Regions from separate parts of the Lysinibacillus sp. COL-1 genome, predicted to be linked through region 1. Evidence: riboswitches for the same ligand, from Rfam matches in the RefSeq annotation. Region 1 holds a riboswitch; each other region holds the start of a gene.
What was found. Region 1 has a riboswitch for cobalamin ahead of cobT (nicotinate-nucleotide--dimethylbenzimidazole phosphoribosyltransferase). Riboswitches for the same ligand answer to the same signal wherever they lie in the genome.
Positions count from the first base shown of each region.

Region 2: it holds a riboswitch for cobalamin, as region 1 does, so the genes downstream of both, AC6BKE_RS09835 (ABC transporter substrate-binding protein) here and cobT (nicotinate-nucleotide--dimethylbenzimidazole phosphoribosyltransferase) in region 1, are expected to answer to the same signal.
Region 3: it holds a riboswitch for cobalamin, as region 1 does, so the genes downstream of both, AC6BKE_RS18370 (ABC transporter substrate-binding protein) here and cobT (nicotinate-nucleotide--dimethylbenzimidazole phosphoribosyltransferase) in region 1, are expected to answer to the same signal.

Region 1 is NZ_JCAWSJ010000004.1:971,567-982,117, forward strand. Features, by position in the region: gene glpK (glycerol kinase GlpK) at 1-890, shown strand, start outside; gene AC6BKE_RS12905 (glycerol-3-phosphate dehydrogenase/oxidase) at 909-2,555, shown strand; gene AC6BKE_RS12910 (alpha/beta fold hydrolase) at 2,559-3,476, shown strand; gene miaA (tRNA (adenosine(37)-N6)-dimethylallyltransferase MiaA) at 3,463-4,365, shown strand; gene hfq (RNA chaperone Hfq) at 4,463-4,693, shown strand; gene AC6BKE_RS12925 (rhodanese-like domain-containing protein) at 4,789-5,091, shown strand; gene AC6BKE_RS12930 (hypothetical protein) at 5,637-6,032, opposite strand; gene AC6BKE_RS12935 (DMT family transporter) at 6,321-7,175, shown strand; cobalamin riboswitch at 7,248-7,423, shown strand; gene cobT (nicotinate-nucleotide--dimethylbenzimidazole phosphoribosyltransferase) at 7,518-8,573, shown strand; gene AC6BKE_RS12945 (trimeric intracellular cation channel family protein) at 8,648-9,253, opposite strand; gene AC6BKE_RS12950 (methionine gamma-lyase family protein) at 9,603-10,551, shown strand, end outside.
Region 2 is NZ_JCAWSJ010000004.1:296,753-307,303, reverse strand. Features, by position in the region: gene AC6BKE_RS09855 (heterodisulfide reductase-related iron-sulfur binding cluster) at 1-2,203, opposite strand, end outside; gene AC6BKE_RS09850 (cob(I)yrinic acid a,c-diamide adenosyltransferase) at 2,474-3,037, opposite strand; gene AC6BKE_RS09845 (adenosylcobinamide amidohydrolase) at 3,050-4,510, opposite strand; gene AC6BKE_RS09840 (FecCD family ABC transporter permease) at 4,507-5,508, opposite strand; gene AC6BKE_RS09835 (ABC transporter substrate-binding protein) at 5,505-6,476, opposite strand; cobalamin riboswitch at 6,622-6,803, opposite strand; gene AC6BKE_RS09830 (acyl-CoA dehydrogenase family protein) at 6,861-8,528, opposite strand; gene AC6BKE_RS09825 (class I adenylate-forming enzyme family protein) at 8,530-10,032, opposite strand; gene AC6BKE_RS09820 (MerR family transcriptional regulator) at 10,025-10,414, opposite strand.
Region 3 is NZ_JCAWSJ010000004.1:2,012,065-2,022,615, forward strand. Features, by position in the region: gene AC6BKE_RS18365 (GTP-binding protein) at 1-816, opposite strand, end outside; cobalamin riboswitch at 999-1,185, shown strand; gene AC6BKE_RS18370 (ABC transporter substrate-binding protein) at 1,349-2,341, shown strand; gene AC6BKE_RS18375 (precorrin-3B methylase) at 2,392-3,069, shown strand; gene AC6BKE_RS18380 (S9 family peptidase) at 3,141-5,129, shown strand; gene AC6BKE_RS18385 (class I SAM-dependent rRNA methyltransferase) at 5,227-6,423, opposite strand; gene AC6BKE_RS18390 (alpha/beta hydrolase) at 6,486-7,403, opposite strand; gene AC6BKE_RS18395 (dihydrofolate reductase) at 7,565-8,041, shown strand; gene AC6BKE_RS18400 (HIT family protein) at 8,100-8,594, shown strand; gene trhA (PAQR family membrane homeostasis protein TrhA) at 8,608-9,243, opposite strand; gene AC6BKE_RS18410 (DegV family protein) at 9,519-10,361, shown strand.

The sequences.
Region 1 (10,551 bases):
TTTGTCAGCTTTTAGCTATTCCAATGTCAATGTTACCTGAAGTGAAAAATTCATCTGAAATATACACGGAAACAGCACCAAGTATTTTCTTTGGTGAAAAAATTCCGATTGCAGGGATTGCAGGTGATCAACAAGCCGCTCTTTTTGGTCAAACTTGCTTTACAAAAGGAATGGCTAAAAACACTTACGGTACTGGCTGTTTTATGCTATTAAATACAGGCCAGCAAGCAGTGACCTCTGAAAATGGTTTACTGACGACTATTGCTTGGGGGATAGATGGAAAAGTGACCTATGCATTAGAAGGTAGTGTTTTTGTAGCAGGGTCAGCAATCCAATGGCTACGAGATGGGCTACGTATGATTCGTACTGCTGAGGATTCCGAAACCTATGCTAAAAAGGTGAAGAACACGGATGGTGTCTACATTGTCCCTGCCTTTGTTGGTCTAGGAACTCCTTATTGGGATACAGATGCTCGTGGTGCCATTTTTGGCTTAACACGAGGAACATCAAAAGAGCATTTCATCCGGGCAACACTTGAATCATTAGCCTATCAAACAAAGGATGTACTGGATGCAATGGAAGAAGCAGCGGGTACCCCGATTGAAGTACTCCGTGTCGATGGTGGGGCTGTTAAAAATCAGTTTTTAATGCAGTTCCAAAGTGATGTTTTACAGCTACAAGTTGAGCTAGCACAGCTTAATGAATCAACAGCACTAGGTGCAGCCTATTTAGCAGGTCTTGCCACAAACTTTTGGCCAAACCAAGAGACCTTATCTGCATTATGGATGAGTGGCCAAACCTACCAACCACAAATGGAGGACGAGCAAGCCACAGCTCTTTATACTGGCTGGCAAAAGGCTGTAGAGGCCACACGAATTTTTAAATCATAGCTATTGGGGGAGAAAGGTATGTTTTCATTTGAGCATCGTCCAAAAATTTTATATTATCTAGAGCACTATAGCTTTGACGTATTAGTCATTGGTGGTGGTATTACAGGTGCAGGAATTGCATTAGATGCCGCATCAAGAGGCCTTTCTGTCGCATTAATTGACATGCAGGATTTTTCAGCTGGTACGTCGAGCCGTTCAACCAAGCTGATTCACGGTGGCCTACGTTATTTAAAGCAATTTGATGTGGGTGTCGTAGCGGAAGTGGGGCGTGAACGTGAAATCGTTTATGATAATGCGGTTCATGTCACAACGCCTGAAAAAATGCTATTACCTTTATATAAGAAGGGCTCACTTAGTCCGTTTACAACATCTATAGCATTAAAGGTTTATGACCGCTTGGCGGGTGTCAAAAAACATGAACGTAGAACAATGTTAAACGTCCAAGAAACCCTAGCATTAGAACCTTTACTTAATGAAGATGGACTTGTGGGTGGAGGGTATTATGTTGAATATCGTACGGATGATGCACGTCTGACGATTGAAGTATTGAAAAAGGCTGCAGAATATGGAGCATTGTGTCTCAATTATGCAGAGATGACGGAATTTATCTACAAAAAGAAAAAGCTTGTTGGCATTAAAGTGAAGGATCATGTTACGGGAACAATACTCGATGTACATGCAGCACAAATTGTCAATGCTACAGGCCCTTGGGTAGATGACGTACGACACAAGGATAAAGTAACAGATAACAAGCAATTACGTCTGACAAAAGGCGTTCATATTGTCCTCAACCAAAAGGATTTTCCACTGAAGCAAGCTGTTTATTTTGATATTCCTGATGGACGTATGGCTTTTGCAATTCCGCGAGATGACAAAACCTATATAGGGACAACGGATACAGTCTTTGAGGGAAATCTTGTACACCCTGTTGCTACACAGCAAGATGTAGATTATTTAATTGAGGCTGCTAAAAAAGTCTTTCCAACTGCTACTATTACAAGAGAAACGATTGAATCATCCTGGGCAGGAGTACGCCCGCTCATTTATGAAAAAGGAAAGGACCCTTCTGAAATTTCAAGGAAAGATGAAATATGGACAGCGCCAAGTGGTTTAATGACAATCGCTGGCGGTAAGCTCACAGGCTATCGTCAAATGGCTGAAACAATTGTCGATAAAATTGTAAAAGCTCGTCGCTATAAGCATGCAAGTGCTTGTTTAACACGTGAGCTCTCACTGTCTGGTGCAAAAGGAATCAACGCGATTAATTTCCCTGACTATATGGCTTATAAAGCACGAGAAGGTGTACAATACGGCTTAAATTATGATGAAGCCAAACAGCTTGTACAAAAGTATGGCACAAATGTAGATGGATTATTTAATCGTGTTAAATTTTTACATGAACATGGCAGTACAATGCCTCTAGCTTTACACGCTATGCTACTGTATGGCATGGAAGAGGAAATGGTCTATACACCGAGCGACTTCTTTATTCGTCGTACAGGCTTGCTTTACTTTGATATTGAGGCCGTCAAGCTTTATAAGCAGCAAGTAATTCAAGTGATGCAACAACACTTGAATTATACGGAGGAACAGAAACACAAGTATATGGCTGAATTAGAGCAAGCCATTAAGGATGCAACAAATTTTGTGAAAAAAGGGGAGTAAGGGATGGAGCGTTATATTCAAATGTCGGATGGACATTTTGTCTTTACTCGAACATTGGAGCCCACAACGCCATGTATTGGTCATATTCACATTTTGCATGGTATGGCAGAGCACAGTGGTCGCTATTTAACATTTGCTAAAACACTCAATACGGCAGGCTATGTAGTGACGATGCACGATCATCGTGGTCACGGTGAAACGGCAGCCTATAATGGCACGTTAGGTTTTTTTGCTGAAAAGAACGGCTTTGAGCGTGTGGTAAAAGATGCCCATGAAGTGGTCACGCAATTACATGCGCCTTACGCAAATGTACCATTCATTATTTTTGGTCATAGTATGGGGTCATTCATTACTAGACGATATATTCAACTGTATGGTGAACAAGTAGACAATGTTATTCTCTGTGGTACGGGAAATGTGACAGCCCTGCATGCTGTTGGAAATATCGTAGCCAAGGTATTAGCTAAGGGGCTAGGGAAAGAAACTGAAAGTAAGTTGCTAAATCAATTGAGTTTTGGTAGCTTTAATAAACAGTTTCCAAATCCAAAGACGGCCTATGACTGGCTATGTTCTGTCCAACAAGAGGTGCAGAAGTATATAGATGACCCATATTGTGGCTTTATTCCAACCAATCAATTTTTTGTCGATTTAACAACGGGCTTTGCAACACTTAATCGTAAAAAAGAATTAGCAAAAATGAGAAAAAATCTTCCTATTCTCTTGATAAGTGGAAGTAAAGACCCGGTTGGCGAACAGGGGCTGGGCGTTTACACAGTTGCTGAACAATTGGCAACAGTAGGAGTAAAAGATGTAACGGTTTATTTATTTGAGGACAAACGGCATGAAATTTTAAATGAAGACAATCAAGAAGCGGTCTTTCAAGTATTATTACGGTGGTTAGAAAAATATGATAGAAACTAAATTACAGCAGGCAGAGGTCGTAGCGATTGTAGGACCAACTGCCTCTGGTAAAACAGCTTTAAGCATTGAACTGGCGAAAAAATATAACGGTGAAGTCATTAATGGCGACTCCATGCAAATTTATAAAGGACTCGATATTGGGACTGCTAAAATTAAGGAAGAAGAGATGGAGGGCGTACCACACCATCTACTCAGTTTTTTAGAGCCGACAGAATCTTTTTCAGTAGCGGATTATCAAAAATTAGTCCGAGCAAAAATTGCAGAAATCCAATCTCGACAAAAATTACCCATTATAGTAGGTGGCTCAGGCTTATATGTACAAGCGGTCCTCTATGATTTCCAATTTACTGATGAGAAAGTTGATGAGGAAGCACGAAAAGCCTACTATGATGAATTAGCAAAGCTTGGCCCTGAGGCAATGCATAATAAATTAAAACAACTAGACCCTCAAACAGCGGAGACGATTCATCCAAACAATACGCGTCGTGTCATTCGTGCATTAGAAATGCTGGAATTAAGCGGTGTATCCAAAGCAGCTGAAGCACAAAACCGAGGGGAAGTACCTCTTTATAAGCATGTCATTTTGGGGTTAGGTCAAAATATGACCCGTGAAGTGCTTTATGACCGCATTAACCGTCGTGTTGATTTAATGATGGACAATGGCCTTTTAGAAGAAGTCAAAGGTTTATGGCAGCAAAATATTCGAAATGTGCAGTCCATACAAGCAATTGGCTATAAGGAATTGTATGATTATTTGGATGGCAAATGTACCCTCGAAGAAGCTATTGATAGCTTAAAACAAAATTCACGCCGCTATGCAAAAAGACAACTTACCTATTTTCGCAATAAAATGGATGTCCATTTTATTACGACGGATGAACAATTATAATAATTAAGAAAAATTTCTAAAAATTACTAATTGATAAATTGGTAGAACATGCTACTATAGGAGTGAAGAGGTAGAAAGTTAGTGGGGAGGCTATTTGATGAAATCAATCAACTTGCAAGATACGTTCTTGAACCAACTACGTAAAAACAGTGTTTTTGTAACTGTATTTCTGTTAAATGGATTTCAGTTAAAAGGGACTGTGAAATCATATGACAATTTTACAGTTTTATTAATGGATGCTGAAAATAAGCAGCACCTAATCTACAAGCACGCCATTTCTACATTCGTTCCAGCAAAACAAATAGAGTTTTTAGAGACAGAAGGATAAAAAATTGTTAAACAGCTTGTGTTCACCACACTGGCTGTTTTTTTGTTACAAGCTATAATGTAAGTGGAATTTGAAATTTTGGAGGAAAAAAGTTCATGAAATCAATGGAAACAACACAATTACTAGAACGATTAGATGCAAATGAGGACCTATATATTATTGATGTACGTGAAGAGGATGAAGTAGCACACGGCATGATTCCTGGTGCCAAGCACATTGCCCTTGGGACAATCCCAGAACGTTTAGAGGAATTAGACGTAGAAAAGCCATATATTGTTGTTTGTAAGGCTGGTGCTCGTTCTGCTAATGCATGTGCTTATTTAGAAGCGCAAGGATTTGATGTAACAAATCTTGAAGGCGGCATGCTAGCTTACGATGGAGAATTAGAATTTAAATAAATGACATAATGAAAAATAAAACCATCCATAGCATTTTTGTGACAGGTGAAAATGGATTTCCGTTGCAGGCTACTTGCTTTCCTGGTAGCGAGCGCCGAGCCGCTTCCTCTGCTACCGCTCCGTTTAGAGGCTCGCCTGTCTCACTATCCCACGGGAGTCAAGTAACCTTCCATTCCAATGCATAAAAATGGTACCTTTTTAGCAAAGGTGTTCACTACTCTTTATGGAGGGGTGTTGTTACTTACCACTTCTTCACATTGAAAATAAAGGGCTATCCTTTCTCTCATTAGACAAATAATGGGCTATTTTGTTCACTACGGTTCGTATGAAAGAGAAGGAAAAGCCACTTTTACATATGGTTGATTGGAGTGGAGCCAGTGTCACTCCTAGGGGATTTAGCGTCACAGAGGGGACCTTGGAGCGAACGCAGTGAGTGAAGCGGCTCATCATCGGACGCCCCCTGAAAGGACGCTGGTGGAACGGAAATCAACCTCTCGCTTTTCAAAGTGGCTGTTTCTATCATTGACATCACCTTTTTTATATACTTATTTTCGGAGTGTGTTCATGATGAGGCTGAAATTTTTTTCAAAGTTAATATACGGATTCACATTTTTTTGCCCACGAACCTTTAAAGCATAACTGGAAAAATTTAAACCAGCACCATATATTTGTAAAGCACCATTCGCAAGATCCCCATTTTGAAGAAGTTCAAGACCATCTTTTAAGAAATTTTCACTCTCATCGAAGTGACATTCCGTCATGTATTTATCCCCGCTATAATATAACTTCAAATTTTCGATGATTATATTCGCTGTTTCGTTACTTATACTAGCATCGACATTCATTAATAACTGATTGATTGGTTTCACTAACTGAGCGTAGTGACTATCATAATTTTCACAAGTCTCCGCAATAGCATTTCTCAATTCTCTTGCATTCATCCTAACTCCTCCTCAAAGAAAATTTATGACTTACCTTATATTGTACATACTCATAATAGTATGAAGGGATTAGTGACCCCTTTCTTTATAAAACTTACTCTTTAATTTTCAGAAATATGTTACAATTATGTAGGTGAAGGAGGGATTTTGTATGTTTTGTTCAATAGCACCCCCAACAATGTCTTTACAGTAGAATCTACTGTTTAGGCATACAATAACAGTTTGCTCATTTTCAATAGATTCTACTGTATAGGTTAATACTTTATACGTAGAAAGTAGGTATTTGTAATGAGCGGAAAATTAGCATTTGTATTATCCATGATTATTTTTGGAGCAGTTGGTGTTTTTGCCAAGTATATTCCGTTATCTTCAAGTGAAATCGCTTTTTGGATGAGTTTAATAGGTGCTTGTTTTTTAGTAGTGATTTTTATTTATAAAAAGAAAAGTTTTTCGAAATTAGAGATTATAAAAAATAAGTGGAAATTAATACTTTCTAGTATCGCCTTGTGTGGGAACTGGATTTTTTTATTTCAGGCTTATAAAGCAACAACGATTGCCAATGCTGCATTGAGTTATTATTTTGCACCAGTACTCGTTATCTGCTTATCTCCAATTATTTTAAAAGAGAAGCTAGTTGGCAGAAAAATAATGTATGTCTGTGTGGCTCTTATCGGACTATATTTGATTGTCCAAAGTCAAGGCACTGGGGACAGTGAGCATTTTATAGGCATTGTCTACGGTCTTATCGCGGCATGCTTTTACACAGCGCTAACATTGACAAATAAATTTATATGCGGCTTAAAGGAACCAGAAAATACAATGATTCAACTTTCTTTAGCAGCATTTTTCCTTGGCTTCTATCTACTTGGAACTACAGGATTTCAGGTCATGAAAATCAGTTTTGAGTCAGTCCTATTCTTAATTACATTAGGCATTGTCCATGCAGGGGTTGGATTTTTATTGTTCTTTTTAGGCATGTCACAGTTAAAAGGACAAAGTATAGCCATTCTTAGCTATATTGATCCACTGACATCATTAGTAATTTCCACGATGATTATAGGTGAAAAAATGACGCTTCTACAAATAATAGGAGCGGTCCTATTATTAGGCTCAACATTGCTAAGCGAAATAGAAAAAGAATAGGTAACCGAAGAAATGGTACAAGGCGAGTATTCTAATATTGACAGAAAAAATACGCTGTCGTAGATTATAAATAGTTTAATAAAAGCATTAGGTGCCCAATAGGGAGAATAGGGAATAAAGTGAAAAACTTTAGCGGACCCGCCACTGTATAAGGGAGTGTCATCGTAAATGCCACTAGCGAATCGCTGGGAAGGCACGATGATATGTTGAGCTTGAGCCAGGAGACCTGCCTACTTGCTTCAGAAGTATATAGATGATGGAAAAGTCTGTAGTTTATTTGTCATGACAATAAACTACAGACTTTTTATTTTGTCTTCATGTAGAACGAGAGGAGAAACAATAATGCAATTATTACAAGACACGATTCAAAATATCCAAGAGGCTGATATGAATAGTATGGACCAAGCTAGAAAGCGAATTGATGCGCTTTGTAAGCCCCCAGGTAGCTTGGGTAAACTAGAATCACTTGCCGTACAGCTTTCAGGCATAACAGGACAATTATATCCAATGGTCGATAAAAAAGTGATGATTGTCTGTGCAGCAGATCATGGCGTTTGTGAGGAAGGCATAACAACGAATCCACAAGATGTTACGGTCTTTCAAACATTAAATTTTCCTAAGGGAGGTACAGGCGTTTGTGCGATTGCGGGCATTACCAATGCAAAGGTAGTAACAGTAGATGTTGGGGTAAAAGAAGATATTCCGCTTGATGCAGGTGTCATCATTCATAAAATTAAGCATGGCACAGATAACATGGCACAGGGCCCTGCTATGTCAAGAGAAGAGGCTATTCAATCCATTGAAGTGGGGATTCATGTGGCAACAGATGAAATCACAAAAGGAGCCAACCTACTTGGAACAGGTGAAATGGGCATTGGTAATACAACGCCGAGCACTGCCATATTAGCTGCTTTGACTGGCTATGACCCTATTGAAATAACAGGGTTTGGCGCAGGAGTTGGTCAAGGAGGGATTGCTCATAAAGCAGCAGTAATTGAAAAAGCAATTACTCTCAACAAACCCAATCCTAACGATATCATTGATGTTCTAGCTAAAGTTGGAGGGCTAGAGATAGGGGCTATGGCTGGTATCATGCTGGCTGCCGCAAGTCACCGAAAACCTGTTATTATTGATGGTTTTATTTCGACTATTGCTGCGCTTATTGCTTATCAAATTGAACCGAAAGTAAAAGACTTTATCATACCTTCCCATGCTTCAGAGGAACCAGGGGCTAAAATTGCCGCATCATTACTTGGTGTAGAGCCAATGCTGCATATGAACATGCGATTAGGCGAAGGCTCTGGTGCTGCTCTAGCCTTTCCTCTTTTAGATGCTGCTTGTTCTATGATGAAAAATATGGTGACATTAGAAGAAGCCATGAATCTTTTGGCTAAATAGTTACTGAATAACAAATAAGCGCAAATAGTTAATGAACTCTTTGCGCTTATTCATTTTTTTATCAATTACAGTATCTATGCCCGATTCAACCTTCGCAAAGGCAAACGCCACTTCATCATATAGGAAAGAATGCGTAATGCTGTAATCACTGCAAATAATACATAAAGGAAAATGTCTCCAGTCAAAACTTCAAATCCGATAACAAGCCCTGCGAGAGCAGCCCAAACACCATAGACTTCATCACGGAGAACTAGTGGCTTCCGTCTAGCTAATAAATCTCGCACAATACCACCACCTGAACCTGTTAAAACAGCAGCTACAACGACTGCGCTAATTGGCATATCTAGCTTCACGGCATAGAGTGCACCTTGAATAGCGAACGCGGATAAGCCAATGGCATCTGTGAAGTTGCCCCAACGATGCCAATGCTGAATCAGATGATGCGGGAAAATAAAAAATATCGTAATCGCAGCTAGTGCAATTTGAAACATCATATCCTGTCCCCATAAGGTTGTGACAGGCAGCCCGATGAGTAAATTTCGAATAGCTCCTCCACCAAAAGCAGTGACAATACCGAGTATATATACACCGAATAAATCGTATTCTTCTTCCATGGCAATGATTGCCCCAGAAATAGCAAAGGCAATTGTTCCAATAATACTAAAAACCTCCCAAGCCATCCCTTTCACCCCTTCTATCAATAAATGAACTTCTTTTTTTAAAGTTAAAAGACTTTTTTTGACGTAACAGAATCTATGAATTTAATAGCCAAAATCAGTCATTACATACGCTTCTTGAAGTAAGTCCGCACATTAGCTTAGCGTAAAATTCGCTTAGAAACAATAGGCAAGTTTTGCAGGGGTTCATACAAATTGATAAGATGTTATTGAAATAAAGAAAAACATTCGTCAAAAGCGTTGATATACCAGTAGTTATTTAGGGAATTCTAGAATGAGTGAAGTCAATTTAGAGAGTCGATAGATCTTACTGATTGAAATGCGGGACAATTGTGAAATGGAGAAGAAAAGAATGACGTTTACATCTAATTTATCAGCACAAACGCTATCCTTAGCGTCAAAAATAGAGGAGCAAGTTCGACCCTATCATGCAAAGGTAGAAGAAATGGCGTTTTATAATCAACAGAAGGTGCTAGCAGCATTTCGCAAGCATCAAGTAAGTGACTATCATTTACATCCATCCAATGGCTATGGCTATGACGATGAGGGACGCGATAATTTAGAGCGTGTTTATGCGGAAGTTTTTGGGGCGGAGGCTGCCATTGTACGACCACAAATTATTTCAGGAACACATGCAATCACGCTTAGTCTATTCGGTGTCCTTCGTCCTGGTGATGAGCTGCTTTATATTTCTGGTCAGCCATATGATACATTGCAATCCATTGTTGATGGTGGTAACAAAGATACCGGTTCACTGAAAGATTATAAAATAGGCTATCGACATGTGGATTTAGTGGAAAATAAAGCAATTGATTGGGTAGGTGTAGAAGCAGCCATTACTACGCAAACAAAAATGATTGCCATTCAACGTTCGAAAGGCTATGCGACACGTCCATCCTTTACGATTGCAGAAATTGCTGATATGTGCGTAAAGGTGCGCAAATTAGCCCCACATGCCGTTATTTTTGTAGATAACTGCTATGGTGAGTTCGTAGAGGCGAAGGAACCTACAGAGGTTGGTGCTGATTTAATGGCAGGCTCACTCATTAAAAACCCTGGTGGAGGATTGGCGAAAATTGGTGGCTATATTGCTGGCCGTGCAGATTTAGTAGAGAAATGTGCGTATCGTATGACATCTCCAGGTATTGGGGCAGAGGCAGGGGCAACATTAAATACATTAGGAGATTTTTATCAAGGATTTTTCCTAGCCCCACATGTCGTATCACAAGCCTTAAAAGGTGCGATCTTTACAGCAGCTATGCTGGAGGAAATCGGAATGAGCACTTCTCCAAGCTATGATG
Region 2 (10,551 bases), 670 kb from region 1:
CCTGTTGAATATTTTCTACGGATGCTACCACTTCCTCTAATGTTTCTTCTTCAGCTTCCTCAGATGAAGGATCAACAGCCTTCACTTTTTCACCGAACACTGAACGCTCTAGTAATTCTGCTACATCGAATGTGCCAATAGAGTCTTCCACTTCTTTTGCCTTTGTACCATCCTCCAGCATTGTTAAGCAATAAGGACAGCCAGATGAAATAACGGATGCATTAGTAGCAAGAGCTTGCTCTGTACGAGCTACATTAATGCGATTACCAACATGCTCTTCCATCCACATTAAGCCACCACCTGCACCACAGCACATAGCAGTTTCGCGATTTCGTTCCATTTCCACAAGCTTCACACCCGGGATACCGCGTAGAATTTCTCTCGGCGCATCATAAACATCATTGTAACGGCCTAAGTAACAGGAATCGTGGAAAACAATTGTTTCATGAACTTCATAATTGAGTGCCAGACGATTTTCCTCAATCAACTGATTTAGTATTTCAGTATGATGATACACTTCGCCATTCCAGCCAAAGTCTTGGTATTCATTTTTAAAGATATTGTAAGCATGAGGGTCGATTGTCACTATTTTCTTCACATCATTTTTCTCAAACTCATCAATATTTGCTGTAGCTAATTCTTGGAATAAAAATTCATTTCCTAAACGACGAGGTGTGTCCCCAGAGTTTTTCTCTTTATTTCCTAAGATCGCAAACTTCACACCAGCTTCGTTTAATAGACGACAGAAAGCTAAAGCAATTTTTTGAGAGCGATTATCGAATGCCCCCATCGAACCAACCCAGAATAGATATTCCATTTCTTCGCCAGATTTTTTTAACTCTTTTACTGTTGGAATATGGATTGTTGGATCAAGATCACGCCAATTCTCTTTTTCTTTACGGTTTAAGCCCCAAGGATTCCCTTGTCGTTCGATATTTGTCATGGCACGTTGTGCATCAGGATTAACTTTTCCTTCCGTCATTGTTAGATAGCGACGTAGGTCGATGATTTTATCAACATGCTCATTCATTACTGGACATTGATCCTCACAGTTTCGACAAGTCGTACAAGCCCAAATTTCTTCTTCTGTAATCACATCGCCAATTAAAGATGGGCTGTAAATATCTTCAATTACTACGCCTTCAGCACCAGCAGCCATCGCAAGCTGATTACCCTTGGTATTGGCAAAAAATTGATAAGGAACCCAAGGCTTTTGCTTTGTTACAACAGCACCAGTAAATGTTAAATGATCACGCAATTTCACGATTAAATCCATTGGAGACAGCATTTTTCCTGTTCCAGTTGCAGGACACATATTGGTACAACGTCCACATTCCACACAAGAATACAGATCGAGCATTTGCTTTTGTGTGAAGTCTTGTATGCGTCCAACTCCAATTGAAGGCATATCCTCTTCACTTTCAGCATTTTCTCCTGCTTCTTCTAATGCCTCAAAATCGATAGGCGTTAATGTACCCACACGATCTAAACGATTCATGTAAACATTCAGTGGGCTAACAATTAAATGGAAATGCTTAGATTGTGGTACATACACAAGGAATGTTAATAGAATTAAAAGATGTGCCCACCACATAACATAAAACACTCCAGCAGCTACTGATGCAGGTAGGAAGCCAAATATAGCAGCAATGCTTGAAGCAACAGGCTCCGTATAAGTTAACCCCTCACCATGCCAGATTAATCCCATACCATTAGCGATTAATGTTGAGACCATTAAGCCACCAATGAAAATTAACACAAGACCGTTTTTCCATCCTCTTTTTAGACGCACTAGCTTTTCTACATAGCGGCGGTAAAATGCCCACACTACCGCAACTAAAATCATTAAAACTACAAGCTCTTGGAAGAATGTAAAGACACCATAGAAAATACCTAATGGCAGATGTGATCCTGGTGCTAGTCCTTTCCAAATTAAATCAATGGCCCCTAACTGAACCATCAAAAATCCATAGAAAAACATCACGTGAATTAATCCACTCTTTGGATCCTTTAATAGCTTGTTTTGACCAAATACATTGACCATAATATAGCGTAGTCGCTCTTTAACACTTTCATCAAACTCAACCTTTTTCCCCAATTGCACATACTTATAGCGTGTTTTCAACAGATAGAAGAACAATCCTACTGCATAAAGCACAACCACGACTGTTAAGACTATGTTAGCAATTAATAATGGACTCATGGTTGGTCCCCCCTTTAGTTTGTCGTAATTTTCTCTCTTTGCGGCAAATTTGCTAGTTCATACGGAAATGTGCGTCACTATATCAATATATTCCTATTCTAATAAATGAGTGAGCATTCAGTCAACATAAAACGGAAATATTTCTGATAATTTTATATTCTTACACTTTACAAGAAAAAAAGCCACCCTGAAATTTATTCAAAGTAGCATTTTTTTACTTTTCTTTTTTAAAATTTAATTAATAAAAGCTGCGACATCCACATAACAAGTTTATTTTTTGAAGACATTGCCACTGCGAATGTATTCAATATCCGCTACGTTTAATCGAGCATTTACAACACGTGCGGCTGCAAATAAATAATCTGATAATCGATTTAAATATTTTTGTACAACTTTCGGCACGTCCTCCACTTCTTTCATAAGTGTCACCATTTCACGCTCTGCTCGTCGTGCAACTGTACGAGCAATGTGTAAAGTTGCAGCTGCTGGTGCGCCACCTGGTAAAATAAAACGTTGTAATGGTGGTGCCTCATCTGATAAAGCATCTATACGAGCTTCCAACACTTCAATCGGTTGCTCTGTTAATTTATAGTGGCGTTCTTTCATCACATTGGCAAGGTCACCACCAGCATCGAATAGTTCATGCTGAATTGTTTCAAGATCTGTTAAAATATCCTTAAAAAGTGCTTGATCTAATTCACTTACTGCCTTCCCGATAAAAGAGTTTAATTCATCAATCGCCCCGTATGTTTCAACACGTAAGCTATCTTTATCAACGCGTCCGCCAATTAGACTTGTTTTCCCCGTATCGCCTGTTTTCGTGTAAAGCTTCATTTCTCTCATCTCCTAAAACTGATTTTTATAATTTCTGATGGCCTGAACTGTTGTTTCATAAACACCCTTGGCAATCATTTTACCAACTTCCGTAATCGGGCCACCATACAGCATTTCTTCCCCTTTTTGAGTTGCTGCAATTAACAGACTATCTGTAGCAGTTCCTGTAGCAATAGTTCCACTACGCTCGTCACGAATATCTTCTGATTGCAAAGCTTTTGTTTTCGCCTCTGTAGCTGTCATCAGTGCCTGGAAAAATGCCTCCTCCGATAAACAGCCATTGATTATGATCCATGTATTGATAGTACCAATATATGGATCATCCTGTCTTTCGTGTACACGTGATACATCAACCGCATTGCCCACACCAGCTGTTACAGCTACTATCATACTGCCAAAAGGCGCTGAAAATTCATTGATGGCAACAAGAGCTGTTGGCACTGCTGTCAGCATCACAACAGTACTTGTTGGGGAAAAATTCTCTCTTTGCAAAAAATCACTAACTTCTCTTTTTACATCACTTATCACATAATCACCAGGTACAGAGCGGTTTAACAAGCAATTATGCCAGCCAATACCTGGGTTATGAACAGCAGAGGACACTGTTTTTAACGGAATCTCTGATTGAAGTTGAATATAGTGTTCCGTTATCATGAAATGTTCTTTTTTGATGACAGCTCGCTGCTGGTAATCAGTTGTTGCGGGCATCATTGTAATTTGAGGTTTTGGTATTTCGGGATGGGCATATGTAGCCACTCGTGCTTGATAAACTTCTTCAATTTGGGAGGCTATTAATACTTCATGCGGTACTCCAAGTGCTCTCATTTGCCCACCCTCCATAAGCAATAATTCATCACAATAGAGAGAGGCTAAATTCATATCATGTAGTACCATAACGACCGTTAAACCACACTCCACAGCTTCCTTCCTGACCATATCTAAGATTTGCCGTTGATGTGCAATGTCTAGATGATTGGTTGGCTCATCCAGCAGTAGAATTTCTGCTGTTTGCGCTAATGCCTGGGCAACAAATACTCTTTGTTGTTCACCACCCGATAAAAATTCTAACGGGGTGTGCTCATAGCGTTTCACACCTGTTTGCAGCATGGCATGCTGAACAGCCTGTTCATCCTGTTCAGACCAACTTGAGAAAAAACCTGTTTGATGGGGGTAGCGCCCTAGTGAAATGGCCTCCCTTACACTGTTTGAGAAAGCATTTGCATGAAGCTGTGGTAGTACAGCCATCTTTTGCGCCAAAGCACGGGCATTATAAGAAAGGATATTTTGTCCATCAATTGTGATTGTTCCAGCAGTAGCTGGTAATATCCCACTCATTACCTTTAATAATGTGGATTTCCCACTACCATTCGGTCCCAGAATACCAAGAATTTTCCCTTTTTCCACAGTAAAACTAATGTCCTTGACGATTGGTACATCTTCATAACCACCTGATAGATGTTCGACAATAATCATGCCCGTACCCCCTTACTTCTTCGTTGCTTATAAAAAATATAGGAGAAAACAGGTGCACCAATAAACGCCGTAATAACACCAATAGGTAGCTCTCTTGGCACAATAATTGTTCGTGCTACTAAATCGCAAACAATGAGTAAAGTTGCGCCATTGAAAAACGATAATGGCAATAAATGGCGGTGGTCAGAACCCCAAATCATCCTTGTCATATGCGGTACAACTAATCCTACAAAGCCAATTGTGCCAGAAACCGCTACAGCAGCTCCTGTTAACATGGAGCCACCCGCTAAAATCAAATACTTACTACGTTTCACATTGACACCTAAATGCTTCGCGCGCTCTTCACCATATAACAAAACATTTAGCTCTCGTCTTTGCGTCCAAAGCATAATGGAACCAACAATAACAAATGGCGTGATCATTTGGACATATGGCCATCCACGCATTGACACAGAACCTAGTAACCAGCCAATTACTTGGCGTAGCTCTTCTCCAGATAAAGCGATCATTAATGAAATGAGAGAACCTAGAAATGAGCTAAAAATAACACCTGTTAAAATTAACGTTTCCATCTTCAATGAACGGTCTACCATTCTAGCAAAGCTCATGACCACTACCATCGTGATGATTGCGCCTATCATACTAAAAGTGGGTAGGGCATACAAGCCTACGACCGGTATAGATATACTAAAAAAAATCGTAATAACAGCACCAACAGATGCCCCCGACGAGACGCCTAATGTATATGGATCTGCCAATGGGTTTTTTAACAACCCTTGGAAAGCTGCTCCAGCAATGGCCAAAGAAGCTCCCACTAGTCCAGCTAACAACACGCGTGGCAGACGGATTTTCCAAAAGATATTAGCAGCTGTTTCATCAACTGCTTGATTCCATAAAACTTCTAACGGAATATGAACTGAGCCTATCGCTACGCCACACCAGATACTAATGACAAGAAGCGTACATGTTAGTACATAGGCTAGTGCTATTTTTTTCACTTAAATACCTCTGGATAAATAGCTTTTGCTAATTCTTCAAGACCTTCTCCTAAACGGGGACCTTGACGACTTGTTGTGCTTTCATCTACTTGAACGATTGCCTTATTTTTCACGGCATTAACAGTATCGAAACCAGCACGTTGTGGTATTTTTGTTAAAATATCTGGTACATAATGATATGTCACAACGATGACATCTGGGTTTTTCGCAATAATTTGTTCTGAACTAATTTCATACCAATCCTTCGCATCTGCCGCTACGTTTTCTGCATGAATCATGTCCAGCATAGCATTCATAAATGTGCCATTACCCGCCGTATAAATAGTAGGTTCATCCGATGCTTCGACTAGCACTTTTTTGGGTTCGACATCCTTTACTTTTGTCAGAACATCTTCCACTTTTTCCTTCATATTAGCAATAATTTTTTCAGCCTCTGGTAATTTCCCTGTTGCACGACCAAGCAGCTCAATCGTTGTGTAAGTTTCATTAAAGTCTTGTGCATTTTTTACAACAAATACTTTCAAACCTGCTGACTCAAGCTGTTCAATCGCCGCTTCTGAAAGGGACATGCTAGATTCATGCGAAAACACGATATCTGGCTTTAAGGCAATAATTTTTTCAATATTGTACTCCATGCCCCCAACTTTATCCTTTTCAGCGACTTCTGGTGGATAATCATCATTGTCTGTCACCCCAACTATTTCATCATTTAAACCAAGTTCAAATAATATCTCTGTGTTACTTGGAATAAGAGAAACAATTTTTTCAGGCGGTGCTTCAAGTGTAACATCCTTGCCAATGGCATCTGTTATGGTCATTGGGAATGTTGCTTCATCCACCTGTGGAGTCTCTTGCTGTGTTTGCTGCTCCGTAGCTACTGGCTTGTCATTTTTGGCTTCTTGCCCGCATGCTGCTAACAAACCTACTGCTAAAAATGCTGATAATCCTATTTTCCAAAATTTCTTCATATGAATCCTCCTTTGTTGATCCGTGCGTCAATTGGTTAGAAATATTTTCTCCATCAAAATAAGACCCCTCATCTTCGAATGATGAGGGGTCAAAATCGCACCAAAAAACTGATACAAAATCCACCACCCTATCCTCGTAGGCTGTCATGTCTATACTATAAAGGCAGGTCTCCTGGCTCGTGCTTATTGCGTTTTTCAAGCCTTCCCGAAATCTTCAGTGGCATTATTTGAAAAAACTCACACTTACAGTGGCGGGACCGCATCGGAATTACACCGACTTCCCTTTTCACTTTACTTAAGTAAAGAACCTTTATAATATTCAGTTGATTTCATTATACATGAAAATAAAAGAAGTCGCCTCCATTCCAGACGACTCCTTGGCAATTATACAATTTCAGAAAAATATTGTACGGTTTTCATTTGTGCACCTATTTGTCGCAATGACCACGTTTGCTCTAAATAGATATCCGCTAGCTTTTCGTACTTCCCGCCAAATTTTAGTGCCCATTCCACCGCTACAACACTTTCATAAAGATGGGCCATCTTTTTCGCTATATCTTTTGCTTCAAAAGTTTTAGTTGCTTCATCTAAAGCGCTAAAAATTTGTAATGTAGCCGCAAGATTTACCAACTGCTCTTCCACAATTTGCACTAGTGGACTATCCGCTAGCTTCTCTAGCCTTGTCTCCATTTCACGGACAAACAGTTCATGTGCATGGAATTTATCCACTAAACGAATAAGTTCTAAAGCCAAAATATTTGCCGTTCCCTCCCATACCGTCAATACTTGTGCATCCCTTAGTAAGCGTGGTGTCACAAAGTCTTCAATATAGCCATTACCGCCATGTAATTCAATCGCTTCACTAGCATAATGAACGGCTTGCTCTGCCGTTTCCTTTTTCATAATGGCAATATATAAACGATTCATAATGAGATCTTGTTGTGTTCCCTGCCCACTTGTCACTTTATCGTATAATTGAATAAGATCAAATACTGTCGCTACTTCCACATGCAGCTTAGCAGCAAACTTCCCTAATGTATCCTGGATCATTGGGTATTGTGTTAAGGGCTTGCCAAATGCATATCGATTGGTCACATAATGCTTTGCCTCTAAAAAGCCTCGACGCATAATACCAATCGATGCGACTGCATTACAAATTCTCGAAAGATTTAGTGCTTCTAGCATGTAATAAATCCCTTTATTTTGTTCCCCTACAATATAAGCAAGGGCACCATCAAACTCTACCTCGCCCGATGGGACTGCTCGAACGCCTAATTTATCTTTCAATCGACGAATACGAAGATGATTGGCCGTACCATCTTCATTATTCCATGGAACTGCAAATAACGTTAACCCTTTAGAGCCTGCTTGTGCGCCTTCTAAACGTGCCAACACCATTGCTACGCCACACATACCTGCATTGGATGCGAAGTATTTTTCTCCATAGAGACGGTACTCATTGCCTACTTTTCTGGCCTCCACAACATTCGCCCCAACGTCTGACCCTCCTTGACGTTCTGTTAAAAATGTTGCCCCTTCGTATAGCTCCGTCTCTCCTGTTGCACAAACATGTGGCAAGAAACGCTGCTTTACATCCTCATCAGCATAATGATCTAATAGATAAGCCGTAGCCATCGTCAAAGTCACGGGACAATAAAAACCGGGCTCTGCATGAGATAGTAAATAACCTTGTGCAAAGCTATAGACATAATTCCCTTTGTGACCTAACTGTGGAATTTCTTTGTGCACGTAGCCAACAATTCCCGTATTATATGTCTCTTCAATTGTTTTTTTGTAACCGTCATTCACCCAAACCTCTGATACCTCTTCTCCATAAGCATTATACCGTTCAAGGCGGGGCTCTCCCTGCCGATCAGTATGTTTTGCCCTTACGTCAATATCACCTGCACATAACTCACCGAAATCTGTCAGTTCTCTGTGTGCATAAGACAAAAACTCTTTATCTAACATCATTTCTAACACTTTTTGAAGCGTTTCTTCCTCTGTAAAAAAGTTTGTTGCACGCATTTCTTCCTGCTGTAAAACCTTCATGCTATCTCACCTCTTGTCCTTTCAAGGATTGTTTTAAAATTTTGCCTGAAGCATTGCGTGGTAGCGCTTCCACTTTTTCGAAAATACGTGGTAGTTTATACTTCGCAAGCCGTTCCTCTAAATAAGCTTTCAATGCATCCTCATCTATGTCTTGTTTCGTAGCATATACAGCCTTCACGGTTTCCCCCCATTGCGGATGTGGTATACCAATGACAGCAACTTCAAATATCCCTTCAAAGCTTAATAGGCAATCTTCAATTTCCTTCGGATAAATATTGACACCACCTGAAATAATGACATCTTTTTTGCGATCCACAATCCAAATAAAGCCGTCCTCATCCATCCGAGCCAGATCTCCTGTTTTTAACCACCCATCAATGTAAGCAGCCTTGGTTGCTATTTCATCCTTGAAGTAGCCAAGCATATTACCCTCACCAAATAAGACAATTTCTCCTACTTCGCCCACATTTACATCTTCTCCATTGTCATTGACAATACGAAGCTCTGTGCCAAGTGGCGCCCGTTGGCCAATACTCCCAGCCTTCGTTTCATGCTCCTTGCCAAATAACAGTGAGCCACTCGGACCCGCCTCTGTTAATCCATAAACACAGGTTAAATTAGTTGTTCGGAATGCCTGTTGAATGAAGCGAACCTCATTTTGAGATAATGGTGCTCCACCATATACCCACCACTTCATGGAAGACAAATCAGCCGTTTGTAGCCTCGGCATCTGAGCCGTTAATAAATAAGCAACAGGCGCTCCAAAGAAATGCGTCGTTTTTTCCTGCTCAATGGCATCGATAAAAAGGTCTGGTGTAAAGGTTGGTGTTAATACGCTTGTTGACCCTACAAATACGCCCGCCATTAAAAATAAATGCAATGGTGCTGAATGAGTTAATGGCATCATGAGCAATATACGGCTTTCAGGTTTCACTTCCATTTCAACAGCAATCATTTGTGCCACTGTTAAAATATTACGGTAGCTAAATAACACACCCTTTGGTTTTCCTGTCGTACCAGATGTATACAAAATAGTCGAAGGGTCATCTTCTTGTAGCTGGCAATCAATTGTTTGTGTGCTCGCATTTTGAAGCATTGTTTCGTAATGCTGCCAACCTGCTTTTTCTTGGCCGGTTTTAATTTTTAATGGTACAGCAGCTAGCTGTTCAACTGCGGCAAAAATCGCCTCATGAACAACAATCGCCTTCGCTTCGGCATGCTGTGCCACATACTCTACTTCCTGCAATGTAAATTTCGCATTGACTGGAACAACGATTGCCCCGATACGCTGAATAGCAAAATAGCTTACAACAAACTCTAAAACGTTCGGCATAAAGATTAAAACCTTATCATCCTGACTTACTCCTTGCTCTAGCAAAGCATGACTAAAACGTGTTACTTGTTCATCTAAATCACGATAGGTCACTCTTCTGCCATGACAAATAATGGCTTCATTTTTTGGATACTTACGGGCATTTCGTGCTAACAAACTGGAACTATTCATCATGCATCTCTCCCTTTAAAGTAGCTAATTTTTCACTAAACATGCCTTGCATTTGCTGTAATTCCTGTTTCATTTGCGTCAGCTCAGCAATTTTACTCTCAATCTCTTGAATTTTTTGTTCTCCATACTCTACTGTTCGCTCTAATTGCTGAATACCTGAGCGATCAAAATCAAAAAGTAAAACCATCTCTTTGATTTCCTCTAGTGAGAACCCGTAACGCTTGCCTCTGAAAATAAGCTTGAGCTTCGCCAATTCTTTTTTTGAAAAGGTTCGTTGATTGGTAGATGAGCGATCGGGACGAAGAAGACCAAGTTCCTCATAATAACGAATTGTGCGAGTAGACACATTGAATTCCTTTGCTACCTCCTGAATCGTCTTCAAAATCATCTCCCCTTTCCTTATTGTCAACAGTATATCATTGACGTTGACGTAAACTTCAACAAAATTTTCGAAATTAACAGAAAAATTAAGTTTGAAACAGCTAATTTTTAGTGTTATCCGTTCCTTGTGCCTTTTTA
Region 3 (10,551 bases), 1.0 Mb from region 1:
CGAAAATTCATCCCGAACATGTAAAACGCCCTTGATAGCCTTCATAAATGTTAAACGCTGGTGGCCGTCATGACGAATTTTAAAAACCTCCCCCTCAAACGGTGCATTCACTTCAAAATGGGTGTCTGTTAATAGAGGGAGCTGGGCAAGCAATTCCTTGATGCCCTCATCCTTTAGGGCAGACCCTGTAAAGCAGAGGAAGGCACATTCCTTTTGAATCATGGTCTGTAGCTGAGTAAGACATTGCTCATGCTCCAATGACTCATTCAAAAAGGCATCGAGCAGCTCTTCATTACGCTCAGCCAACCATTCCATGATGCTGCTTGAAACATAATCAGTACGAAGCGGTTCATCGACGAACAGCACCTGCTGGGAACAATCCTTGCGGAGCTGTGTCATAACGGCCTCCACATTGGCTCCTTCGCGATCAATTTTATTGATAAAGAAGAATGTTGGGACATGGTATTTGCGTAAAAGCTGCCACACGGTTTCCGTATGACCCTGTACGCCCTCGACCGCACTAATGATAACAATGGCATAATCCATCACACGAATGGCGCGCTCCATCTCAGGGGAGAAGTCGACATGCCCTGGTGTATCAATCAACGTGTATGTATCGTCGCCTATGTTCATGCGACCTTGCTCGGCAAAAATGGTAATACCACGCTTGCGCTCTAGCTCATGATGATCGAGAAAGGTATCCTGATGATCCACTCGACCACGAGCTTGAATGCTTTGTGTATGAAAAAGTACTTGCTCAGAGAAGGTTGTTTTACCTGCATCCACATGCGCAAGTACACCAATTGTTTTGTACATAACATATCCTCGTTTCTATCTATAGCTATCTTTTCATTGTAACAGAATACTAGCCTATATATTTCTTGTAAAATAGTTCGTATTTTTGTCGAAATAGTGCTAATATAATGATGATTATATATTTAGCAATATACTACTGATTGAGCTACAAATTTTCTTCTGCTAGTCTATCAATAGTATTAACCATTATAGAACGTATTGGTGCAAATGGCATTTGTCATTTGCTTAAAAGGGAAATCGGTGCAATTCCGATGCTGTCCCGCAACTGTAAATGGGGAGTCTGTACAGCATGCCACTGTAGTTTAACTATGGGAAGGCGTATAGATGATGAACCTAAGCCAGGATACCTGCCAGTATGTGTTTTTTGACTAAGAACCACGAGGATGGGGATAGTGATAAAGGTAATGTACCGTTTTTTCACTATGCTACTCTCTTGGCGACAAGAGGGTTTTTTTATGCCCTTCCCACGAATCCTGGTAGCAAAGAAGTCTTTGATTTCTTTCTATAGATGAACAACAAAGGAGAAAAGGACATGAAGAAATGGAAAAGTTTATGGCTGGTGATGGTCATTGCCTTGGTCGCTGTTTTAGGGGCTTGTAATGCAAAGGACAAACCTGAATCAGCAGCGCAAGATGAGAAGGTTGAGCCATCTGAGGCAGCAACGGAAGTAACCATTGACAATAATGAAACAACTCAAACATATAAGGAAGCACCTACAAAAGCGATTAGTTTAAATCAGCATGTGACAGAGATTATGCTAGCGCTAGGCTTAGAGGATTCCATGGTAGGCACAGCTTACTTAGATGATAAAATCTACGAGCCCCTACAAGAAGCATACGATAAAGTGCCTGTGCTTTCTGATCAATACCCAACGAAGGAGCAAGTAATTGATGCCGAGGCTGATTTCTTATATGCAGGCTGGAAGAGTGGCTTTGGTGAAAAGGGTGTTGGAACACCGGAAGAGCTTGAGGAGTTAGGCATTCATACGTATTTACATACGGCTTCCAATATGACAAAGCCAACACTAGAGGATATTTTCACTGATATTCGTAATATCGCAAAAATTTTCCGTATTGAGGATCGTGGAGAAGCCTTAATTGAGCAAATGACGCAAGATGTGGAGGCAATTCAAGCTAAATTACCAAAAGATAGTGAGAAATTACGTGTTCTCGTATTTGATAGCGGTGAAAAGGATGTCTTTACAGCTGGTCAAAACTTTATGAATGAACTAGTGTCAATCGCTGGTGGTCAAAATATTTTTGGTGATGTGGAATCAGGCTGGACAACCGTGTCGAAGGAAGATGCGGTAGACCGTAATCCCGAGGTAGTTGTCGTGATTGATTATGGTGAAACAACGGCCGAACAAAAGATTCAATTCTTAAAAAATGATCCAGCATTAAAGGAGATGGAAGCTGTTAAAAATGATCGCTTTGTCATCCTGCCACTGTCAGCTGCGTCTGAAGGCGTTCGTGCGGCAGAGGCTATTGAAATTTTAGCGAAGGGCTTCTATCCTGATAACTTTTAAAATTCCGAGCTAGCATTGTGCTAGCTCCTTTTTCATAAGGAGCGATATCAATGAATGCATTTCAGAAAAACGTACCAGATCAAACATTTGAAACACTTAATCGTCATGGCGAATTTACACGCTTAGCTGTCAGCCCAGGTATTATTAATAAGCATTATACGCCTGCACAATTTCAAAAAATAGCAGAGATTGTTGGCGAAAAGGGGGCGATTAAGTATTCGGCCTCCTATAGTATTTTAGTGTCCATTCCAACGAGTGCTGTGACAGAGGCTATGCAAGCCTTACGAGAAGTGGGTCTTTATGTTGCACCATCAGGACCCATCATCGCGATGAAGGCCTGTGATTTTTGTGATGGTGAAAAGATGGAGGCTGCTCCGATAACCGAACAGCTTTATCATGCTTTAGAGGGGATCGAGGTACCTGCAAGAGTACGTGTTAACATCAATGGCTGTGCGTCAGCCTGCTACAATGCAGTCTATGATGATATTGGACTCGTTTATCAGCAGGAGAGCTTTGATGTTTACTTAGGTGCTGTACCGATGGGGGCAAAGGCGCAGGCGGGCACGTTATTTGCGAAAAAGGTAGGTGTCGAGCACATTGAAGATTTTTTGCTACAAATGATGAACCTTTATAAGGAACATGCTCGTCCGAATGAACCCTTTTTTAAATTTTATCGCAGAACAAAATCAACCGAATATTGGGAATTAGTAAAAAAATCAATTAACTAGCAGGAATATTACTTAGGGTGTCGAAGTATTGTAGTAGAGTACAGAAAATGACAATACAAAGGAGCAAGAACATGACATCGAAACAAGGGATTCAAACAGAAGATCTTTACCACTTGAAATCAGTAGCCGATCCACAGCTCTCACCTGACGGGACTGAGGTAGTTTATGTTGAGACACGTATTGATGAGAAGAAAAAAGATTATGTCTCGAATTTGTTTTACATAAACCTGAAGAACAAAACACCACAGCAATGGACATTTGGGGAGGATAGAATAAGTTCTCCTATATGGTCACCTGATGGTAGTCAAGTTGCGTTTTTATCCACTAGAACAGGCAAGTCGCAAATTTATATTCTTTCAAAAGCAGGCGGAGAGGCAAAGCAGGTGACATATTGTAAAAATGGTGTGACATCACCTGTGTGGTCACCATGCGGCAAGAAAATGGCCTTTTCTATCAAGCTAGGTAAAGATGAAACGATTTTGGATAAGGTAACGGATGAAAAGAAAGAAGAAAAAGAACTAAAGCCTCTAGAAATAGACAAGATGAAACATAAATCGGATGCTGCAGGTTTTTTGGATATGGAGCAGTTTAGTCAAATTGCGATCGTCCATTTAGAATCGGGCGAGTTAGAGCAAGTGACGAAAGGAAACAATCATGTCCATCTTGGTACATGGTCACCTGATGGTCAATATATGACGTACTTAGCTGATGTAGCAGAGGATACAGATTTTTCATTTAAGAGCGATATCTATTTATTAGATGTAGAAACAAAGCAAGCGCGTCCGTTAACAGAGGGAACAGGTATGTATTACCAAACGTCATGGTCTCCAAACAGTCGCTTCATCTCTTTCATAGGTAGTGAAAGAGAATTTGAAAATGCTACACAAGCAAAGCTATGGCTCTATGATTTGCAACAAAATCTGCTGACATGTGTAACAAGTGAATTTGACGCCCCTATTGGGGATTTTGCAATCGGCGATTTTCTTCAAGGTGTGGTGTCACCACGTGTTCAATGGTTGAATGATAATCATAGCTTCTACTTCCAAGTAACAGATCACGGTAATGCTGCGATTTATTTCGGAAATATAGATGGTGAAATCTATCCAGCTATTCACGATGATCAATATGTCTATGGTTTTTCACTTGATGCACAACATGATCAAGCAGTCGTAGCCATTAGTACAACGACGAATCCTGGCGATTTATTTTTCGTCAACCTAAAAACGGGTGAAAAAGAACAGCTGACGTCCATCAATGAAGAATTTTTAAAGACGAGAGCATTAGCTGTTCCAGAAGCCATTGAATTTGAGGGAGCAGAGGGCTGGAAGGTAAATGGTTGGATCATGAAGCCAGTTGGTTATGAGGAAGGGAAAAAATATCCTCTAGTGCTTGAAATTCATGGCGGGCCACATGCGATGTATGCCAATACTTATTTTAATGAGTTCCAAATTCTAGCTGCACAAGGATTTGCGGTGCTATATACGAACCCACGTGGCAGTCATGGCTATGGTCAAACGTTTGTTGATGCAGTGCGTGGTGATTATGGTGGCAATGATTATGAGGATCTAATGGCGGCTGTGGACTATGTGCTGGAGCACTATGATTTTATTGATGCAGACCGTCTCGGAGTGACAGGTGGGAGCTATGGCGGCTTTATGACCAACTGGATTGTTGGCCAGACGAATCGCTTTAAAGCAGCTGTGACGCAGCGCTCTATTTCGAACTGGATTAGCTTTTACGGTGTCAGTGATATTGGGTATTACTTTACAGATTGGCAAATTCTTGCGGGACTTGACGATATCGAAAAGCTTTGGCATCATTCACCGCTGAAATATGTCAATAATATCGAAACACCATTGCTCATTTTACACGCTGAAAAAGACTATCGCTGTCCAATTGAGCAGGCGGAGCAATTATTTATCGCCTTAAAGCATCGTAAAAAAGAAACAAAATTCGTGCGCTTCCCTGAGTCCAATCATGAACTGTCAAGGAGCGGAAAACCAACTTTAAGAATCAATCGACTTGAATATATTCGCGATTGGTTTGTGAACTATCTATAAGCAGTATTCAGGGGTGACTTAAGAAATGAATTTCTTAGGTCACTTTTTTATATAAAAAGACAGAATCATAAAGAAATGATTCTGTCTTGAATTCCTGTTAGTCCATTTTTTGAATAAAGACGACCTTCAAATAATTAAATTCAGGGTATTCACGTGAAACACGGAAATCCTTTGGTAAACCGTATTCCTCTACAATTTTATAGCGTGTACGGGTTTCTTTAAATGCTTGGTCAATAAAGCCTTTGAACTTTTTCATCCCAAAGCTAGCATTATTTGTGGAAGCGACAATGATGCCATTTTTAGCGGTAATAGCAATGGCATCCTTCAGTAATTTAGGGTAGTCCTTTGCTGTTGAAAATGTCATTTGCTTCGTACGGGCAAAGCTAGGTGGGTCTAATACAACAAGATCAAATTGTAAGGCGTGACGCTGCGCATATTTAAAATAATGGAAAACGTCCATTACTTTAATATCCTGTGCTTCATAATCAATTTGATTCACACTGAATTGCTCAATGGTTTTGGCAAGACTGCGTTTAGCTACATCCACACTTGTTGTTTTCATGGCGCCTCCTAGAGCAGCTGCCACTGAAAATGCTCCTGTATAGGAGAATGTATTAAGCATGTTTGTATGGTTTGCATAACGTTCACGAATAGCCAAACGTACCTCGCGTTGATCTAGGAAAATCCCCGTCATCGCTCCGTCGTTTAAATGAACTGCGTATGTCATACCATTTTCCTTCACCATGATTGGAAATTCACCAGGCGTGCCCGTCACAAAATCATCCTGTTCAATATACTGCCCTTTGCTATCAAAGCGTTTTTTCTCATAAATAGCTTGGTAGTTCACCGTCTCAGCAAGCGCCTCATACACGACATCTTTCAAGGAGTAAATGCCCTCACTATACCAGCTCACCATGTAGTAGCCATTAAAAAAGTCAATCGTGAGACCGCCGATGCCATCTCCTTCACCATTAAATACACGAAAGGCTGTTGTGTTTTCATTGTTGAAAAATGCTGCACGATTGTCGATGGCTTTTTTGAATTTTTTCATGAAAAAAGTCTTATCGATGGTTTCGTTCACATCAGTTGTTAGCACCCAGCCAATCCCTTTATTTTGAATACCGTAGTATCCTGTACCAATAAAACGATTATGGTGATCCATGAGCTTGAGAAGCGTACCTTGCTCAGCAGGTAGGCGTCTTGCATCGACCGCATCCTTTGAAATAAGTGGATAGCCTTTTTTTAATTGCTCGGAATAGGGCAGTTGTATTTGTAATGTCATTGTTTGTGTCATCATGTCATCCTTTAAAAAACGTTTTGCTCTATTATCGCACTGTTTGAGCTGGATAGCCAAACTTATTTCAAGAATTCCACAATTTTTGCTACCGTTTCGTTTGTGGCATCTTCAAAATAATTCATTTTACTGAAATAACTATGAATTAAACCTGGCATTGTGACATGTTCTACTGCAACGCCACTAGCTTTTAGTTTTTCTGCATAGCTTAGTCCTTCATCATAGAGAACATCGGCCTCAGCAGCTATGATGATTGTTTTAGGCATGTTACGAACATTCTCTAGCTGAAGAGGGGACACGAGCGGGTTTGTAAAGTTTGCTTCATCTGTATAATGCTGAGAGAACCACTGCATGCCCTGTGCATCTAAGCCGTAGTTTTCACCAAAAAGCTGATAGGATTCCGTTGTAAAGTCGACATTTGTCACGGGATAGATTAGTGCTTGAGCTTGTAACGCTGGACCACCCAATGTAGTAGTTAAGTAAGCAACAACGGTAGCTAAATTTCCACCTGCACTGTCCCCAGCAACAGTTAAGCGATTGACATCTCCACCAAAGGCTTTGATATGCTCAGCCACCCATACTAAGCTATCGTAGGCATCATATAAGGGAGTTGGGAAGGGGTATTCTGGTGCTAAACGATAGTCTACTGATACGACAATCGCCTGTGCTTGGTCTGCTAATAGCTGACAGCCTGCATCGACAGACTCTAAATTGCCGTAAACCCAGCCACCACCATGGTAATAAACAATGACAGGTAATGTTTTGTCAAGGACAGGCGTATAGAAACGAAGTGTAATGTCAGCTCCATCTCGCACCGTAATATTGTAATCTTTGATGGATGCTAGCTTTGGTCTGTGTGGTGATTGCCAAAGCGTAGCTGTGCGCATTGCTCTTGCTTCCTGTGGGTTAACTTGGTAATAAGGTGTGCCCGTATGCTGGGCTTCAATATAATGAACAGCTTCTTTTCTTAAAGTAGTCATCTTCATCATTCCTTTATCGTGACGTTGGATATCTCTATTATAAACTATTCATATAATTTTACTAGGATTTAATTTTATAAAAAGAAAATTCATTCATAAATGAGGTGAAATACGCTCATTATGTTTATAATAAAAAAGATGAAAGTATTTGGAGGGACAGTATGATTTCTTTAATTGTGGCACATGATGACAACCATGTCATTGGTTATAACAACGGGATGCCTTGGCATTTACCAGGAGATTTGCAGTATTTTAAAGAGAAAACAATGGGTAAGCCGATGATAATGGGACGTAAAACATTCGAATCCATTGGTCGTCCACTTCCAGGGCGTCGCAACATTGTCATTACGCGCGATGAGAACTACCAAGCGGATGGTATTGAAATCGTGACAAGCTTAGAGGAAGCATTAGCACAAGCTGGAGATGTATCTGAAATCATGATTATTGGTGGTGAGCAAATTTTCCGTTTAGTGATGGAGAAGGCAGATCGTTTATATATTACAAAAATTAATCATGCCTTCCAAGGAGATACCTATTTCCCAAGCTATGAGCAGGATTTTATTGAAATATCATCAGAAAAGCCTGAAACAGCACCAGAAGGCTATACATTCCAATATCAAATTTTTGAACGTAAATAGTGGTGAGACAAGCGCGGTTTTAGTAGACCGTGCTTATTCTGCGTTTAGGGGAGATTCGATGGGAAAAATAACATTATTGAGTGGAGAAATGGCTCATGTTGATTGTTTGAGCTGTGCAATCACAAGTGGACAAATTGAACCCAATGGAGGTGTTGTCGTTGAAACGGATTATTTTCACGCTCACCAGGATGTAGCGTACCCCATAAAGGGATTAGTCATTTTAGCTTCAAAACGTCATATTCATGGCTTCGATGAATTAGAAGAACATGAAAAAATGGACTATATTAACCTCTTAACAACAATTAGAAAGGCTCAAAGGGAAGTATTAGGTATAGAATATGTTTATTACTTTTACAATGAAGATACGACACACCACTTTCATACTTGGATGGTGCCTCGCTATGAGTGGATGAATGGATTTGGGCGTTCTGTTGAATCCCTGAGGCCAATTTTACTGCATGTTAGGCATAAATTGAATGATGAAGAGAATGACAAAGAGGTAAAGGAAGCCATTGCGCTTTTACGAGAATCCATAAAAAAACGCTCCTTATGAAGGGAGCCTTTTTTTATAAATAGAAATAGACACAAGCATACATAGAAGCACAGCCCGCCAGTACAAAAAGGTGCCAAATCGCATGGTTGTAGGGTAGGGAGCGCCATGCATAAAACATTGCTCCAATGGTATAGAATAGCCCACCTGCTAGCAGCAAAGCAAAGCCATAAAAACCTAAGTAGAGATAAACGGGCTTAATGGCGAAAATAATTAACCAGCCCATACCAATATAAAAAATCAAGGAAAGTACTTCGAAACGATTAATAAAGAAACATTTAAACAGTACACCGAGTACAGCGAGTGACCAAATAATACATAATAATGTCAAGCCTAGTGTGCCACCAACAGCAATTAATAAAAACGGCGTATAGGTGCCGGCAATTAAAATATAAATGGACGAGTGGTCCAAAATAGCAAAAAAGTGTTTATATTTTCCTGGCATACTGTGTAGCAATGTAGACATTAAAAACAAAATGATGACAGACGCACCAAAAATGCTAAAGGTTGTAATATGTAGTGCATTTCCTGTTTGGACGGCTGCTAACAATAAGACAACCAGTGCCGGAATACTAACAACGAAACCAATACCGTGTGTAATGGCATTCCATAGCTCTTCTTTCCATGATTTATAGTCAAATGAATCCACCATTTGAAACACTCCTTTCGTTCATGTATTTACTATACCCCAATAATTTATTCTTGAACATTTACATTTGTCATATATTTCATATCAAAAATGTCATAAGGCTGTCATATTCTTTGAGGGGCATTGATAGACAAGAGGTGGGCGAAAACGCTATAGTATCCAAGGTAGCGTTTACATGCAAGTTAGGACAGGGCATTACCTAATGACAAATGTCATGTTTACATAATGATTCATTAGTCTATATAATAAATTTTAATGAAGTAAAAGGATGTGTCGAAGTGGGACGAATTCATATAATAACGGACTCAACTTGTGATTTAACAAAAGAAGAAGTAGCACAACATGGCATACATATCGTGCCTTTAACGATTCAAATTGATGGTCAAACATATACAGATGGTGTGGATTTAGAGCCACAGTCTTTTTTAGGCTTAATGAAAAATGCGAAAAATTTACCGAAAAGTTCACAGCCAGCTCCAGGGAAATTTAAAGAATTATATGATGAGCTTGGAAAAGATGGGGATCGAATTATCTCCATCCATATGACAGGTGGTATGAGCGGAACAGTGGAATCGGCACGCCAAGCGGCACAAATGACAGACGCTGATGTAACGGTCATCGACTCACGCTTTATAGCGATTGGTCTCGCTATTCAACTACGTGAAGCCATCCGCATGCGTGATGAGGGCGCAACCGTAGAGGAGATTGTGGCACGTCTGGACAAAGTACGTGACAATACCTACCTATATGTTATTGTAGATACGCTTGAAAACCTAATTAAAGGTGGTCGAATTGGTAAAGGAAAGGGCTTTATCGGTTCACTTCTAAACATCAAAGTCATTGCCAACCTTGAAGGCGGCGTTTACAACCCTGTATCAAAAGTACGTAGCCATAAGCAGGTAGTCAATTACTTATTTAAACAATTTCAAGAAGACACAGCTGGAAAAACAGTCAAGGCAGTGGGCATTTCCCATGCAGATGGCCTATTAACGATGGGCAATCCATTAAAAGCCTTAATCGAAGAGACGGGTTTTAACGATGTAGAAATTGCATTCACATCCCCCATCATCTCGACACACACAGGCCCAGGAGCCATCGGTTTTATTTATTTTGCAGAATAATAGTGAGGAGCTACTACATAAGTAATTGTAGTGGCTTTTTTTCATGCTTAGATCATATTGGACACATTCGAGAGATGAGCGTTTTGTACGACTGCACTCTAAATAAGAGCGCTTTACCGCTAAAGAAGAGTAGCTTCGCATTTGCCTCAAGGCTGAGCGGCTTCGAATGAGGCATGAGCACATTTGCCTC